2 regions of the Pseudomonas sp. JZ114 genome follow, and region 1 is predicted to be linked to the other one. Evidence: predicted binding sites of a transcription regulator. Region 1 holds the regulator's gene; the other holds the start of a gene.
The links. The regulator FliA, encoded in region 1, starts transcription of late flagellar genes. The targets are predictions, from matches to a motif close to CTAAAGTTTNNNNNNNNNNNGCCGNTAA.

Region 1 (7,617 bases):
GCGGTGTTTCCGACGATTCTGCTCGTGGCCACGTTGCTGCGCCTGGCATTGAACGTAGCGTCTACACGTGTCGTTCTTTTGCATGGTCATGATGGCCATGCCGCTGCCGGTAAGGTGATTCAGGCCTTTGGTGACGTTGTTGTTGGCGGCAACTACATCGTCGGTGCAGTTGTGTTCGCCATCCTCATGATCATCAACTTTGTTGTGGTGACCAAGGGTGCCGGTCGTATTTCTGAAGTATCAGCACGTTTTACCCTGGATGCCATGCCCGGTAAGCAGATGGCCATCGACGCTGACCTCAATGCTGGTGTGATCGATCAGGCCGAAGCCAAGAAGCGTCGTGCCGAAGTAGGGCAGGAGGCTGATTTCTACGGCTCTATGGATGGTGCGAGTAAATTCGTGCGTGGCGACGCCGTTGCCGGTTTGTTGGTTCTGTTCATCAACCTGTTTGGTGGCATTGCTATCGGTATGTTGCAGCATAACTTGAGTATTGCTGACGCTGGTCGTATCTATGCGCTGCTGACTATTGGCGACGGTCTGGTAGCACAGGTGCCTTCGCTACTGTTGTCCGTTGCAGCGGCCATTATGGTGACGCGTGTTTCTTCTTCGGAAGACATGGGTCAGCAGATCAACCGACAGATGTTCGCCTCGCCCAAAGCGCTTATGGTCTCAGCTTGTATCATTATCGCCATGGGACTGGTTCCCGGCATGCCACATGTGCCGTTTCTGGGCCTGGGTTTTCTGGCGGCTGGTGCCGCCTATATGATCTGGGATCGTCAGAGAAAAGCAAAGCAAGCAGTAGAATTAGAGTCTAAGCGTCAGCAGGAGCTGGCCCCCGTACAGCGCCCCGCTGAAACCAAGGAGCTGGGCTGGGATGACGTAACGCCTGTCGACATGGTTGGCCTGGAAGTAGGTTATCGCCTGATTCCCTTGGTGGATCGCAACCAGGGCGGTGAGCTGCTAACGCGTATCAAGGGTGTTCGCAAGAAGCTGTCCCAGGACCTTGGCTTCCTTATGCCTGCTGTACATATTCGCGACAACCTGGAGCTGATGCCCAATGCTTATCGTTTGACACTGATGGGCGTGAATGTTGCGGAAGCCGAAATCTATCCGGACCGCGAACTGGCTATCAACCCGGGTCAGGTATTCGGCACGTTGAATGGTGTGATTGCCAAAGATCCGGCGTTTGGCCTTGATGCGGTTTGGATTGACGTCAGTCAGCGTGATCAGGCGCAGTCCCTGGGCTATACCGTGGTCGATGCCAGCACGGTCGTTGCGACCCACCTCAACCAGGTTCTCCAAAAGCATGCCCACGAGCTGTTGGGGCATGAAGAAGTGCAGCAATTACTGCAGCTTCTGGCCAAGAGTTCGCCCAAGTTGGCCGAAGAACTGGTGCCAGGCATGATTTCCTTGTCTACGCTTCTTAAGGTATTGCAGCAATTGCTGCAGGAGCAGGTCTCGGTACGTGATGTTCGCACGATTGCTGAGGCTATTGCGAATGTGGCGCCGCGTAGTCAAGATCCCGCCGTCATGGTTTCGTCGGTTCGTGTGGCGCTGTCCCGTGCAATCGTCCAGAACATCATTGGACTGGAGCCCGAGCTGCCTGTTATTACGCTGGAACCGAGATTGGAACAGATGTTGCTTAATGGTATGCAGAAGGCCGGACAGGGTGTTGAAGATGGCATGTTCCTGGAACCAGGAATGGCCGAGAAATTGCAGCGCTCTCTGGTAGATGCAGCACAGCGTCAAGAAATGATGGGTAAGCCAGTCGTGTTACTGGTAGCCGGTGCGATTCGCGGGATGATGTCCCGCTTCGCGAGAATGGCAGTTCCCACTATGTCTGTGCTGGCTTATCAGGAAATTCCGGATAACAAACAAGTCACCATTATCGCAACGGTTGGCCAGAACGGCTGAGGTTTGAACCATGCAAGTTAAACGCTTTTTTGCTGCTGATATGCGTCAAGCCATGAAAATGGTTCGTGACGAACTGGGTGCAGATGCCGCGATCCTGAGCAATCGCCGTGTTGCCGGTGGCATTGAGCTGACCGCTGCCCTGGATTATCAAGCGCCGACTCCCACTGCGCCGAATGCTGCGCTGGAAGCCGAGCTGCGTAAAACCCAAGTGCGTATCGCCGAAGCCCACGCTGAACTGGCCATTCGCTCGCCTAACCAGGGTGTCGCTGCGCCGCAAGCCAACGCTAGTCAACTCTTTGGCAGTGAGCAGATCAGCGCTCGCCAGGAACCTGTTATCTCCGAGCCCAAAGTTGCCCAGCCAGCACCTGCCGTTGCCGCCGCGCCTTCTGCCGAAGAGCGCCGCGCGCTGGATGCCATGCGCTCCGAGATCACCGGGCTACGTGAATTGATTGAAGTGCAGCTGGGCTCTATCGCCTGGGGCCAGATGCAGGACAAGCGTCCTGACGAAGCAAACTTCTGGCGCCGCCTGCAACGCATGGGACTTCCGGCTGATCTGTGCCGTGACCTGATGGCGCGTGTGGCAAGTGTGAACGAGCCCCGTCAGGCCTGGCGTATGCTGCTGGCCCATCTGACCCAGGCAATTGACACGCCCCAGGTTGATCTGCTGGAAGAGGGCGGTATCGTCGCGTTCGTCGGTCCTGCCGGATCGGGCAAGACCACTACGCTGTCCAAAATGGCAGCGAGCTATGTTCTGAAGTATGGCGCGCAAAGTCTTGCGCTGGTCACCATGGATAGCCATCGCATCGGCGCCCAAGAGCAAATCAAGACGTTGGGTCATATTCTCGATGTGCCGGTTACCGTTGTAGATCCACGTCAGTCGCTGGCTCAGGCGCTTGAGCCACTGGCTCGCAAGCGTATGGTCCTGATCGATACGGCAGGTATCCCAGCCAATGACCCCTCCCTGCGTCTGCAGTTGGAAGCGCTGGCTAATGAGAAACTGAAGATTCGCAACTATCTGGTCATGGCTGTAACCAGCCAGAGCCAGGTGCTGAAAGCGGCTTATCACAACTACAAGGGGTGCGGTCTGGCTGGTTGTGTTCTGACCAAACTGGATGAATCCGCGACGTTGGGTGAAGCTCTCGGTATAGCCATTAGCCATCATATCCCGGTAGCCTATCTCTCCGACGGTCCTCGCATCCCTGACGACCTGCATATTGCGCGCAAGCATCAGCTGGTTAGCCGTGCAGTCAATCGTCAGCTGACCGAGGAGCCAGCAGAGGAAACCATGGCGGATATGTTTGCCGAGCTTTATCAAAAGCCGGCCAAGCGCGTCGGTTAAGTTACAGTTTTTTGCAAGTTGGGTAAGGTTTTTGCAACAGAAGGTTTACAGGCGTCGTAGTGTCAGAAAGCAGTACACGCTTCAGGTTTAGTGCCAGCTGGCTCGTTAGCATAACGATCTGGCTACACCATAAGTGCCCTCTACGGGCTGGCTGGTTTTTCATAGGTGTACAGCAATGGGTATGCATCCCGTACAGGTAATTGCAGTGACAGGCGGCAAGGGAGGTGTTGGGAAAACCAACGTTTCGGTAAACCTTTCGCTGGCGTTGGCTGAACTGGGCCGACGTGTCATGTTGCTCGATGCCGACTTGGGCTTGGCAAACGTCGACGTTTTGCTCGGTTTGACTCCGAAGCAGACGCTCGCCGATGTGATCGAAGGCAAATGTGATCTTCGCGACGTGATTTTGCAAGGCCCTGGCGGTATCCGGGTCGTTCCGGCCGCTTCCGGTGCGCAAGCCATGGTGCAGTTGTCGTCTCTTCAACATGCCGGTCTGATCCAGGCATTCAGTGACATCAGCAACGATATCGATGTGCTTGTTGTCGATACGGCTGCCGGCATCGGTGATTCGGTCGTGAGCTTTGTACGGGCTGCCCAGGAGGTACTTCTGGTGGTCTGTGATGAGCCTACTTCGATCACGGACGCTTATGCGCTTATCAAGATGTTCAACCGCGATCATGGAATCACGCGGTTTCGCGTACTGGCGAATATGGCATTGACGCCCCAGGAAGGTCGCAATCTCTTTGCTAAGCTGACCAAGGTAACTGACCGTTTCTTGGATGTGGCTCTGCAGTATGTGGGTGCGGTTCCTTTTGATGAATGTGTACGGAAAGCCGTCCAGAAGCAGCGGTCCGTATACGAAGCATACCCGCGCTCCAAAGCCGCTCTGGCTTTCCGGGCTATTGCCCAGAAGGTGGATGCTTGGCCCTTGCCGGCCAACCCACGCGGTCACTTGGAGTTTTTCGTCGAACGATTGGTGCAACCCACTGTAGGGCCAAATGTATGACAGCGTCCAGCGGTCTCCGTATGTACAGTAAATCTCAGACCCATTCACAGCAGGAGCAACTGATCAATCAGTATGCGCCGCTGGTCAAGCGCATTGCCTATCACCTGTTGGCGCGTCTGCCTGCCAATGTACAGGTGGAAGATCTCATGCAGGCCGGCATGATCGGCCTGCTCGAGGCCTCCAAGAAGTACGATGCCGGCAAAGGTGCAAGCTTTGAAACCTATGCCGGTATCCGTATCCGCGGAGCCATGCTGGACGAGGTTCGCAAAGGTGATTGGGCACCTCGTTCGGTGCATCGTAACAGCCGTATGGTGGCCGATGCGATTCGTGCTGTTGAAGCAAGAACGGGTCGTGACGCTAAAGATCCTGAAGTTGCTGCCGAACTTGGTGTAAGCCTTGAAGAATATTACGGCATTCTCAATGACACATTGGGAAGTCGCCTGTTCAGCTTCGATGACTTGATGGAAGAGGGTGAGCACGGTCTCGAAGAGAGCGGAGCCCATGATTTCGAGCCAGGTCGAGGACTGGAAGATGATCGTTTCAAGCAGGCCCTGGCGGAAGCCATTGCCAATCTTCCAGAGCGTGAGCGTCTCGTCTTGTCGCTGTATTACGACGAGGAGTTGAACCTAAAGGAAATCGGAGAGGTGCTTGGGGTAAGTGAATCCCGAGTCTGTCAACTGCACAGTCAGTGCGCAGCACGTCTGCGGGCTCGTCTGGCTGAATGGCGTTCGCGCTAAGGCAAAACACTAAGCATGTATGGCATGCCTTTGAAAAGGCATGTCTGGGGTAAGGATGGAGGTCGACTTGGACAAAGATATGAAAATTCTCATCGTGGACGATTTTTCCACCATGAGACGCATCATCAAGAATCTGCTGCGAGATCTGGGGTTCACCAATACTACCGAGGCCGACGACGGCTTGACGGCGTTGCCGATGCTGCAAAGCGGCAACTTCGACTTCCTGGTAACGGACTGGAACATGCCGGGTATGACCGGTATCGACCTGCTACGGGAAGTCCGTGCCGATGCACGCCTGAAGAACCTGCCTGTTCTGATGGTAACGGCCGAAGCCAAGCGCGAACAAATTGTCGAGGCAGCTCAAGCGGGTGTGAATGGTTACGTTGTGAAGCCGTTTACTGCCCAGGTGCTCAAAGAAAAGATCGACAAGATCTTTGAGCGGGTCAACGGCTGATAACCATCTCGAGGATGTTATGGACCTTGGCAGTAAATCATTCGAAGACCTGGAATCGACCCTGAAAAAGCATGCCCAAGAGCTGGTTGCCAGCCTTGAAGATGGCAATTTCAGCCAGGCAGTGCAGCTCATCAATGAGCTCAATCAGGTGCGAGATCGTGGTCTGTATCAGGAAATCGGCAAGCTGACGCGTGAGTTGCACAACGCGATCGTCAACTTCCAGATCGATCCCCAGGCGTCCTATGCCAATGAAGTAACAAACATTGCAGACGCCACCGATCGCCTAAGCTACGTTGTGGAAATGACGGAGCGTGCTGCCAACCGTACCATGGACTTGGTCGATGCCAGCACACCGCTTATCGAATCATTTGGTAAGGACGCTCATGACCTCCACGCCGAGTGGGGCCGCTTTATGCGGCGCGAGCTCAGTGCCGAGGAGTTCCGCGAGCTGGCCAAGCGCGTCGGTGCGTTTCTGGGGCGCAGCGATGAGGACGCCCACAAGCTGTCTTCGTTGCTGAACGATATCCTGTTGGCGCAGGACTATCAGGATCTTACCGGTCAAGTCATCAAGCGTGTGACGAACCTTGTTACACAAGTCGAGCGCGATCTCGTCAAGCTGGTCCGTATGGCCGGTCAGGTGGATCGTTATGCAGGAATTAGCCACGACCACGTCAAGGCCATCGAAGAAATTCAAAAAGAAAAGTCTTCGAAGGGTGAAGGTCCGCAGATTCATGCCGATAAAAGAGAAGACGTCGTATCCAGCCAGGATGACGTAGATGACCTTCTGTCCAGCCTTGGTTTCTAAACCTGGCCTTTTTGGAGAGTGCATGAATGAGCTTCGACGCCGATGAAGAAATCCTCCAGGATTTCCTGGTAGAGGCCGGCGAGATTCTCGAATTGTTGTCCGAGCAATTGGTGGAACTCGAAAGCCGCCCGGATGATATGAATCTTCTCAACGCCATCTTCCGTGGATTCCACACGGTAAAGGGAGGGGCAGGCTTCCTCCAGCTGCACGCCCTTGTTGAGTGCTGCCACATTGCCGAAAACGTGTTCGACATCCTGCGTAAGGGTGAGCGCCGCGTTGATGCCGAGCTGATGGACGTTGTCCTTCAAGCTCTGGATACGGTAAACGAAATGTTCGGCCAGGTACGTGAGCGTACTGAGCCGACACCGGCTACTCCTGAGCTGCTGGCTGCCTTGGCACGTCTGGCGGAGCCTGAAGGCGCCGAACCTGCTCCCACTGCCGTGGAGCCGGTTCAGGTCCCTGTGGTTGCTGTCCAGGCACCTGCTGCCAGTGATGTAAGCGACGATGAGTTTGACCGACTCCTCGATGCAATCGGGAATGAGCCTGCACCTGTGGCAGCCGTTGGCTCAGCCGTACCTGCATCTGGCGACGAAATCACCGATGACGAGTTTGAATCTCTGCTGGATCAGCTGCACGGCAAAGGCAAGTTCGATGCTGCTGTTGCAGCGCCGTCCGAGCCTGCCAAGGCTGCTGCTCCGGTAGCCAAGTCAGGTGACGAGATCACGGATGACGAGTTTGAATCTCTGCTGGATCAGCTGCACGGCAAAGGTAAGTTTGATGCTGCTGTTGCAGCGCCGTCCGAACCTGCCAAGGCTGCTGCTCCGGTAGCCAAGTCAGGTGATGAAATCACGGATGACGAGTTCGAGTCTCTGCTGGATGAACTGCATGGAAAGGGCCGTTTCGATGGTGGTGTTGCGGCTGCTCCTGTAGCGCCTGCACCTGCTCCGGTTGCCAAGGCAGCATCTGCTCCTGTGGCGAAGCCCCAGCCTGCAGCGGCCCCTGCACCGACAGCCAGCGCAGCACCCAAAGCTGAACCGCGTGCGGCGGCGGCCCCGGCAGGCGAGAAGCCGGCCAGCGAAGCTGAAACAACCGTGCGTGTGGACACCGCCCGTCTCGACGAGATCATGAACATGGTCGGTGAGCTGGTGCTGGTGCGTAATCGTCTGGTTCGTCTTGGGCTGAACAGCGGCGATGAGGCCATGGCCAAGGCTGTATCAAACTTGGACGTTGTGACAGCGGATCTTCAGACCTCGGTCATGAAGACGCGCATGCAGCCAATCAAGAAGGTATTCGGACGCTTCCCGCGTCTGGTTCGTGACTTGGCGCGCAACCTGAAGAAAGAAATCAACCTTGAGCTTGTGGGTG
Region 2 (7,617 bases), on a different replicon from region 1:
GAAATTACTTTGCCATTACTTTATTTTCATGATACTCGGGCCGACGAATGGTAATACACGTTTTAACCAAAAAAAAATCATAAAAATCAGTCACTTAAATTATCAAATAAAGCTTTATCTGGCTTTGTTTCAATTCATGTCAATGTTTTGGCATATCGCTTGTATAGCTCAGTACGCAGAGCACAGAGCGCGCTCCGCTTGGCAGTAGCCTAGCCAATTCTTTTTAATTCTGAGCCTCCGCCTGATCTTGCAGTACAGGAAATGGTCGCGGTTGGTCACAGCAGTAGGGTGATACCAATGTTTTTTTCGAAACTGTTAAAGAAAAGCCTTCCCTTTGCAGCCGCCCTGGCATTTGCAAGTACCTGTGTGCAAGCCGAACAAGTTGATCTGGTGGGTTTGAACCTGTCAGGCGCCGGCTTTGCGCCTCAAGTACTTCCAGGTATCAATGGCACCAATTACATTTTCCCTACGGAGTCGTATTTCCAACAGTGGAGCGCCAAGGGCGTCAAGCTGATTCGTTTCCCCATCATCTGGGAACGGCTACAGCCCAAACTGGGTGGCGCACTGGATACTCCTTACGTCGCCCTAGTAGATCAGATGTTTGGTTATGCGCAGAAGTACAACATCAAGGTCATTCTAGATCTGCATAACTATGCCCGTTACCGTGGTCAGCTCATCGGTACTAGTGGCGTACCCTATGCGCGATATCAGGAGATCATGACCAAGATCGCGCAGCAGTGGAGTAAGCAGTCAGCCCTATATGCTTATGACATCATGAATGAGCCCAATGGGGCCCTGGCCTATTGGCCCACTGCAGCCCAGTATGGCATCAACGGCGTACGCGCTGTCGACAAGACCCGCCCCATCATCGTGGAAGGCAACGGCTGGTCGAGCGCTACGCGCTGGGCGGAGTGGAATGATCCCTTGCTGAACCTGAAGGATCCGTCCAACAACATCATTTTCTCGGCGCACTCGTATTTTGATGAGAACGCCGGTGGCAGCTATGGTGACGTAGACGTCAACAAGCTGGACGTGATGTACGGCGTGAATCGGGTCAAGCCGTTCGTAGAGTGGCTGAAGAAGCATGGTCAGCGTGGCTACATTGGTGAGTTCGGCGTACCGGATAACAACCCGCGCTGGAACATCCTGATGGACAATATGCTGGCCTACCTGAAAGAGAATTGCGTACCGGCGTCCTACTGGGCGGCAGGTCCGGGCTGGGGCAATTATTTCATGTCGGTTGAGCCGGTAAATGGGCAGGATCGCCCGCAGTGGCCGACGCTCAAGAAATACATGGATAACACCAGCTGTACGGAAATAGGCCCGAAGAAGGCAGCAACAACTTCGCCTGCACCTACACCGACCGTTGTTGCGCCGGCACCATCCACTACGACGGGTTCCGTGACCAGCACCATCAACAATTTTACCAACACCGATTGGCTCAATGGTGTGTATCGTAAGAAGGCTGGCTTCTCAGTACCGGGCACGACCGCCAACAAAGCCGCCTTTCAGGTGGGCAAGTCGGTTAAGCTAGCGGATGGTCAGGTCCGCAAGATTACCTATGTGCAGGCTGGCACTAATCTAGGTGTCTATGTGGATGGCGCAGCAGTCAATGGATCGGTCGTAGGTTATCCCAAGACGCTGACTGTTTTGTCTAAATAACAACAGTCTCTTACCTACGGGCTGTGATGGATTGTATCTGGGGCTAGGGACAGCTCCTTATCTTTACTTTTTCTCCCTCCGTAATAGGCCAGGTGCGTTCGTATCAGACGCGTATTTTGCCAGCCCATACCAGATTCCCTATGTAAGACAACAAAACGGCATTCTCTAGCAGCTACATAAGCTGATCGTAATTGCCTCGCTATGCATCATCTCTCCTGTAATCCCTTCTGAGTCAACCTATCTGCTTGATCTGGCTTTACTGGCATCCCTTAAAGGAAAAGGCCGGGTATAAGCCCAGCCTTTTCCTTTATTAAAGATGAATCAGGTCATGCCTCTCATTCCTCTGGCGCCGGACAACGACTCAAGCCGCGTTGGGTATGGATACGGTACCGCTGCGATTTCGTCAGTAGCTCTGGCTGTATGTTGATAGTGTGTTTTGAGTGCCTGTAGGGCGAGAAGAAAAGCCGTAGGTGCTTGATACTCGAACACACCTACCAACGGCCACATGGCAAGGTTGGCCAGAAAGAACGCCAGCGTAAAGTCCAAGTTGGGATTTAACTTTGTTGCAACCCTGTAGTGGATGAACAAGCCAATCGGAATAATGGCAAATGTCAGGAATCCGAAGCGGAATAAGGTACCAATTACCCCTACGTCAGACAGAAAGAAGTAGTTGCTGAAGAACCGTTTGAACCCATCATTCCACATCAGGCTCAAGCTGCCGCTAGGAACCCAATTGTATTCATGCAAATGGTTCATGATGGCGGCAATGGTGTTTTCCCGCACATTGTCCGTAGGCCCGCTCTCCACCGATTGCATATAGAAGTCAAGGTTGAGCCCCAAGCTATCGAGGATATGCGGGTTCACCAATATCGGAAAGAGCGCAATGCTACCCAGGATCATGGGCATCACCATGCGGCTTTTCAGACACATCGCGGTAAAGAGAAAGCAGATCACGATGACCTGTCTTGTCTGCATGACAAAGACAATCGTGGCCAGAAAGACAAACGCCAGGATGCCATAGAGCACTTTTGACTTTGGAGCGCCGTTCAGGGGAGATCGTCCATGCCCCATGAAATAGACGCTAAGGCAGTAGGAGAAGATGATGGCCGCTGCGCCGGGCGAGGCACGCCCGGGACGACTAAGGTCAAGCACCTGCTCACGAAGATCGGGCAGCACGCCTGCATAGGAAAGCCAGGAAAGCCCAACGGAGATGAGACCGACCAGCAGTATCAGCTGCTCGAATTGGGTAGCGGTTACACGCTTTGCAAAATAGACAATAACGAAAAAGCTGAAGCAGAACAGAACACGACGCTCTTCAATCAATCCATAGAACAGCGGCTGCCCATAAAAAAGATTTGAAAATAACGCGGGCAGAAAACAGAACACAAACGCAGAAAAAAGGCAAAAACTCAAGCCGAGGTTGTAGTCCTGCTTGTTGGCAGGAGGCGTACCTGTAAGAAGAAGCGCTGTAAAACCTAAGCATATCGCAAGATACAATTCACTAACGTACTTTACGCCAATAGGGTTTGTGTGCCCTTGCTCGAACACACCAAATTGAAAAATAAGAAGAATAAACAAACATACGTAATAGACGTTACGCTTGCTAACCGTGATCATTAATTTTATGTCCTTTACATGCGGTTTGTTTTCGAAACCACCAAGCGTGCCAATCCACACCAATCTGTTGAGGGATCATAAAGCTAGTGGCGACGCAGACGCTGTCAAGGCAGGCAATGGACTACTTAGATCAATGCTTGAAACAGACAAGCTTAGTATTGTGGGCAATTATTACCGTCATATTGGCTCAAATAACCAGACTACTGTGACGGTACGAGTGATTTCGAAAGAATACTGGCTATTTGCCTTCTATTGATAAATAACTTATAAATCATCAAAACAAATTCATAGTACGTTCAATACAAAAGCAATTGACAAAAAACCTTGGTTTTGTGAGTTTGCCAGCATAAATACTTTGAATTAGTTCTCTTCTTTAGTAATAGATCACCCCTCCCGCAGCTTATTAGGACCTTTTTAACCAAGGCTCACTAAAGGACCCGCATAGCGATCAGATGCAGGGTGGAGGCGGAGCATAAGAAAGGCTTTGACTGGGCAGGAAAACCTTTAGACGAGTGGGAAGAGTCTTTAAGAATCTCTTGAAGTAGCCTGACTCTAACTAGATAACACCCAACGATGTAGCCGATTCTATGAATGCCTTGATCATGCTTGTTGACTCGGCCCGTGACCGTTATCAAGTCGATACCTTACTAAAACCTGACGGGACACTGGTTATTACCGCACTACCTGTTGAAGGAGGTCATCCACTTGAGTGGATCTTAACGCCTGATCAGGCGCGTAACCGTCTGCTTTTGGAAACGGTCCTGATGGATATCCAGCGTCGGCTTAACCAGCCGGCATCCAATAGCCATGAATTTACCCATGATGATCCATTACATCATGGCTCGCTCGGGTAGTCATTATTTACCCCTCTTTATCACAGTGCTTTTACAGTGCTTCTCATGTTCCTTGCCACACTTGCAGCACAAAGCACTTCTAGTCTGACGTCCGTACCGGATGGGCTAAACGCGTGTTGCACCCTCTCCATCTTGGTGGGTTGCCACGTGGAAGGTTCTCTGGTTTTGCCTTTTGTCACCATTACAGGACGTCCAACTCGCATGATGCGCAAATCTCCTTTTCCGCCTATGTCTTGCGCCTTTCTTTCTGCCGGCGGGAGGTGGGATGCATGCCCGCTCATATGATTGAACCGGCACAACCCGAGGGTTCCGAAAACCTGTCCATCTGCGTTGCACATATTGACCACCGTCACTACTAAACCTCTGGGCATGGGGTTGGGCTCTCCATAATTTACGGCTTCGTGCGCTAACCGGTGGGCAGATGCATATCGCTCCGGAAACGGGGCAAGGAATACGGATATGTCTATAACTCGCGCAGAAGAAAAGGCCGTAAATACCGCAAGTGAGCCCACTCAAGAACAGTTGCTCCGTACCGTTACCGTTACTGGCGGGGCAGTACGGGTTGTGGATTACGAGCCGACTATCCGTATGCTGGTCGTGGAGATTCTTGAAGAACTCGGCTACCACGCCCTGATAGCTGAAGATGGCGCTTCTGGCTTGGCAATCCTGCAATCCGATACCGCTATCGGCCTGTTAGTTTCCGATGTTGGGCTAACGGAAGACAAATGGCTGACGCCGCGTATTAGCCGCCCTGACCTCAAGGTGCTATTTATCACAGGTTATGCTGAGAGCGCTGTGGTAGGCGATGGAAACCTGGAAATCGACACGCCTATTATGACCAGCCCCTTCACGGTCGATATATTGACCGAGCGAATCTAACAGTTGATTGAAGGTAGTTAACTGGCGGTTTTTCAGCTCCTTCTTGGACGGGTCATCTCTATAGTTGGACAGGCTGTGCTCTACCAGCTTGAGCACACTGCAGACTCTGCATTCATAGCTGCGCCTGGTAGTTAGCTTTTTAGGAATGTCGCAGTAGAAAACAGGTAGCTGGTAGAGGTTCGCTTTCAAGAACGCTTGAGCCATGGATGCAGTGAGCTTTATCCGTCACTGAATAAATTCAAGCCTCAAGACTGACCGCCGATACATGTCATCAGACAACAAAAATTCGGCGTGCTTTCGCCTCTACTTTTGCGGATGACAAATATGCTACTACGCAGTTGGAACATAGCCCCCCGGGCTGCGCTTGGGTTTGGCCTGATCGCGCTGATGGTTGCTTTTCTGGGTATTTTCTCGCTAGGCAAGATGTCCAGCATCCGTGACCGTAGTGTGGCTATAGAAGCAGAATGGGTACCCAGCATCCGCATCGTAGATAGCATCCGGGAAAACATGCTGCGTATTCGCACCATTTCCTTGCGCATGGCGCTTGATCCCGACCCTAAAAGCATCGACACCTATGCCAGCCAGTATGAGGCCCGTAATAAGGTTTTGATGGATAACATCAAAGCGTTTGAGGCCTTTGTCGATACGCCCGAAGAGCAACGCCTGTACGGACAATTCAAACAGGATTTTGCAGTCTACCAGCAGGGTATGACCAACTCGTTTGTCCTGGCCCGCCAAGGCGATACTGTCGCCCTGAATAAACTCACTCTGGTTGACATGAAGCCTGTCATCGATGGCACTGGCAAGACATTGGGCGAGCTGGGAGACTACTATGCACAAGGGATCGAGCGCGAAGGAAAGAGTTCGGCGGATCAATACGCCAGCTCTCGCGCCATTGTTATCCTCGTGATTGCCCTGGCGGCCCTGGCTACCGTGCTTATGGCCTGGCTTCTGACGCAAAGTATCGTCAGGCCCCTGCAGAGTGCTGTGCGCGCCGCACAACAGGTTGCCAAAGGAGACCTGACCACTCACATTGAAGTCAGCGGTAGCGATGAGGTCAATCAGCTTCAGGTAGCACTGCGCCAGATGCAGGACAATCTGCGTAACACCCTGGCTCAGATTTCAGGGTCATCAACCCAACTGGCGGCAGCTGCTGATGAACTCAACGCAGTGACCGAAGAAGCCAGCCGCGGCTTGCAACAGCAAAACGATGAGATTGAGCAGGCCGCTACCGCTGTAAACGAGATGAGCGCAGCGGTTGATGAGGTAGCACGTAACGCAGTATCGACATCTGAGGCCTCCAAGACCTCGACCCAGTCAGCACAGGCCGGTCATGTTCGTGTCAATGAAACCATTACAGCCATCACAGACCTGTCGGAAGAGGTTCAGTCTACCTCCGTACTGGTAAGACAACTTGCCGATCGATCGCAGGAAATTGGCAAGGTGCTGGATGTTATTCGTGCCATTGCAGAACAAACCAATCTACTGGCGCTGAATGCTGCGATCGAAGCTGCCCGTGCAGGCGAATCCGGCCGAGGTTTTGCTGTAGTGGCTGACGAGGTAAGAGCGCTCGCTCATCGTACGCAACAGTCGACGCTTGAAATCGAGCAAATGGTCTCTGGCATGCGCAACGGCGCAAGTCAGGCTTTGAACTCCATGCAGATCAGCAGCACTCGCGCTCATTCCACACGGGAGCTGGCAGAAAGTGCAGGCCAGGCGCTAAGCGAGATTACGTCGTCGATCAGCGAAATGTATGAGCGTAACCTGGTAATTGCCAGCGCAGCCGAAGAGCAGGCTCAGGTGGCCAGGGAAGTTGACCGTAACCTTGTCAATATCCGTGATCTATCCGTGCAGTCTGCCACAGGCGCGCATCAAACCAGCGCGTCCAGCCATGAGCTGTCACGTCTAGCGGCTGAGCTTAACTCTCTGGTCAATCGCTTCAAGGTCTGATCGTTTATTCAATGATCACTTTACGACAGAAAAGATGTGAAAGCCCTCTTTAGCAGAGGGCTTTTTTGTTGAAAGCTGGCCAGATCTTCAGATGGATTGCTCTTTACGAGTGAAACAGTGGCCTATGCTTAGGTTAAGCATGAGGCGCACCCGATGAATCTGATAGCTGATAAACTTGCCCGTCTCGATCCGCCGCTTAAGTTTCTTTTTGAACCTCGCGGCTCAGACATGCTCTTGACCTTGATCGACCCAGCCGTTCCTGCACGCGTGCAGCGCCGCCTCGATCCCAAGCTCATGATGAATAAGGATGCGCTAAACCTGACATTGGTCTATGCCGTCAATGAATTACGGGCTAAAGGCTCCCATGTGCCTTTGGAAAAGGATTACATTTTTATCTGATACCTCTTCGACCCACCAAATGGAACCTGGTGCTTCTATCGCCTATCCTCTCAGAGCAGTACGCACCATGGCAGAGAGATCCTCGGGACGATAGGGTTTGGTAAGCAAATGGATATTAGGAGCCAACGTGTTGTTCTGCGAAAGGATGTCCCGAGTATGGCCTGAGGTAAACAATACCGGTATTGCAGGTTCCTGCATCTGAGCCCATGCCGCCAGATCCGTACTTTTGAGCCGACCGGGCATCACGACATCCGTG

Region 2: JQR90_RS22975 (methyl-accepting chemotaxis protein) is a predicted target of FliA. The motif match lies at 5,250-5,277, and genes of this name have one in related genera.

The regions. Positions count from the first base shown of each region.
Region 1 is NZ_CP069256.1:1,724,450-1,732,066, forward strand. Features, by position in the region: gene flhA (flagellar biosynthesis protein FlhA) at 1-1,914, shown strand, start outside; gene flhF (flagellar biosynthesis protein FlhF) at 1,925-3,253, shown strand; gene fleN (flagellar synthesis regulator FleN) at 3,429-4,256, shown strand; gene fliA (RNA polymerase sigma factor FliA) at 4,253-4,993, shown strand; gene JQR90_RS08105 (chemotaxis response regulator CheY) at 5,073-5,447, shown strand; gene JQR90_RS08110 (protein phosphatase CheZ) at 5,467-6,252, shown strand; gene JQR90_RS08115 (chemotaxis protein CheA) at 6,279-7,617, shown strand, end outside.
Region 2 is NZ_CP069257.1:761,156-768,772, forward strand. Features, by position in the region: partial or broken gene JQR90_RS22955 (glycoside hydrolase family 5 protein) at 298-1,467, shown strand; gene JQR90_RS22960 (hypothetical protein) at 1,984-3,075, opposite strand; gene JQR90_RS22965 (hypothetical protein) at 3,867-4,133, shown strand; gene JQR90_RS22970 (response regulator) at 4,593-5,012, shown strand; gene JQR90_RS22975 (methyl-accepting chemotaxis protein) at 5,337-6,962, shown strand; gene JQR90_RS22980 (hypothetical protein) at 7,116-7,361, shown strand; gene JQR90_RS22985 (ATP-binding protein) at 7,404-7,617, opposite strand, start outside.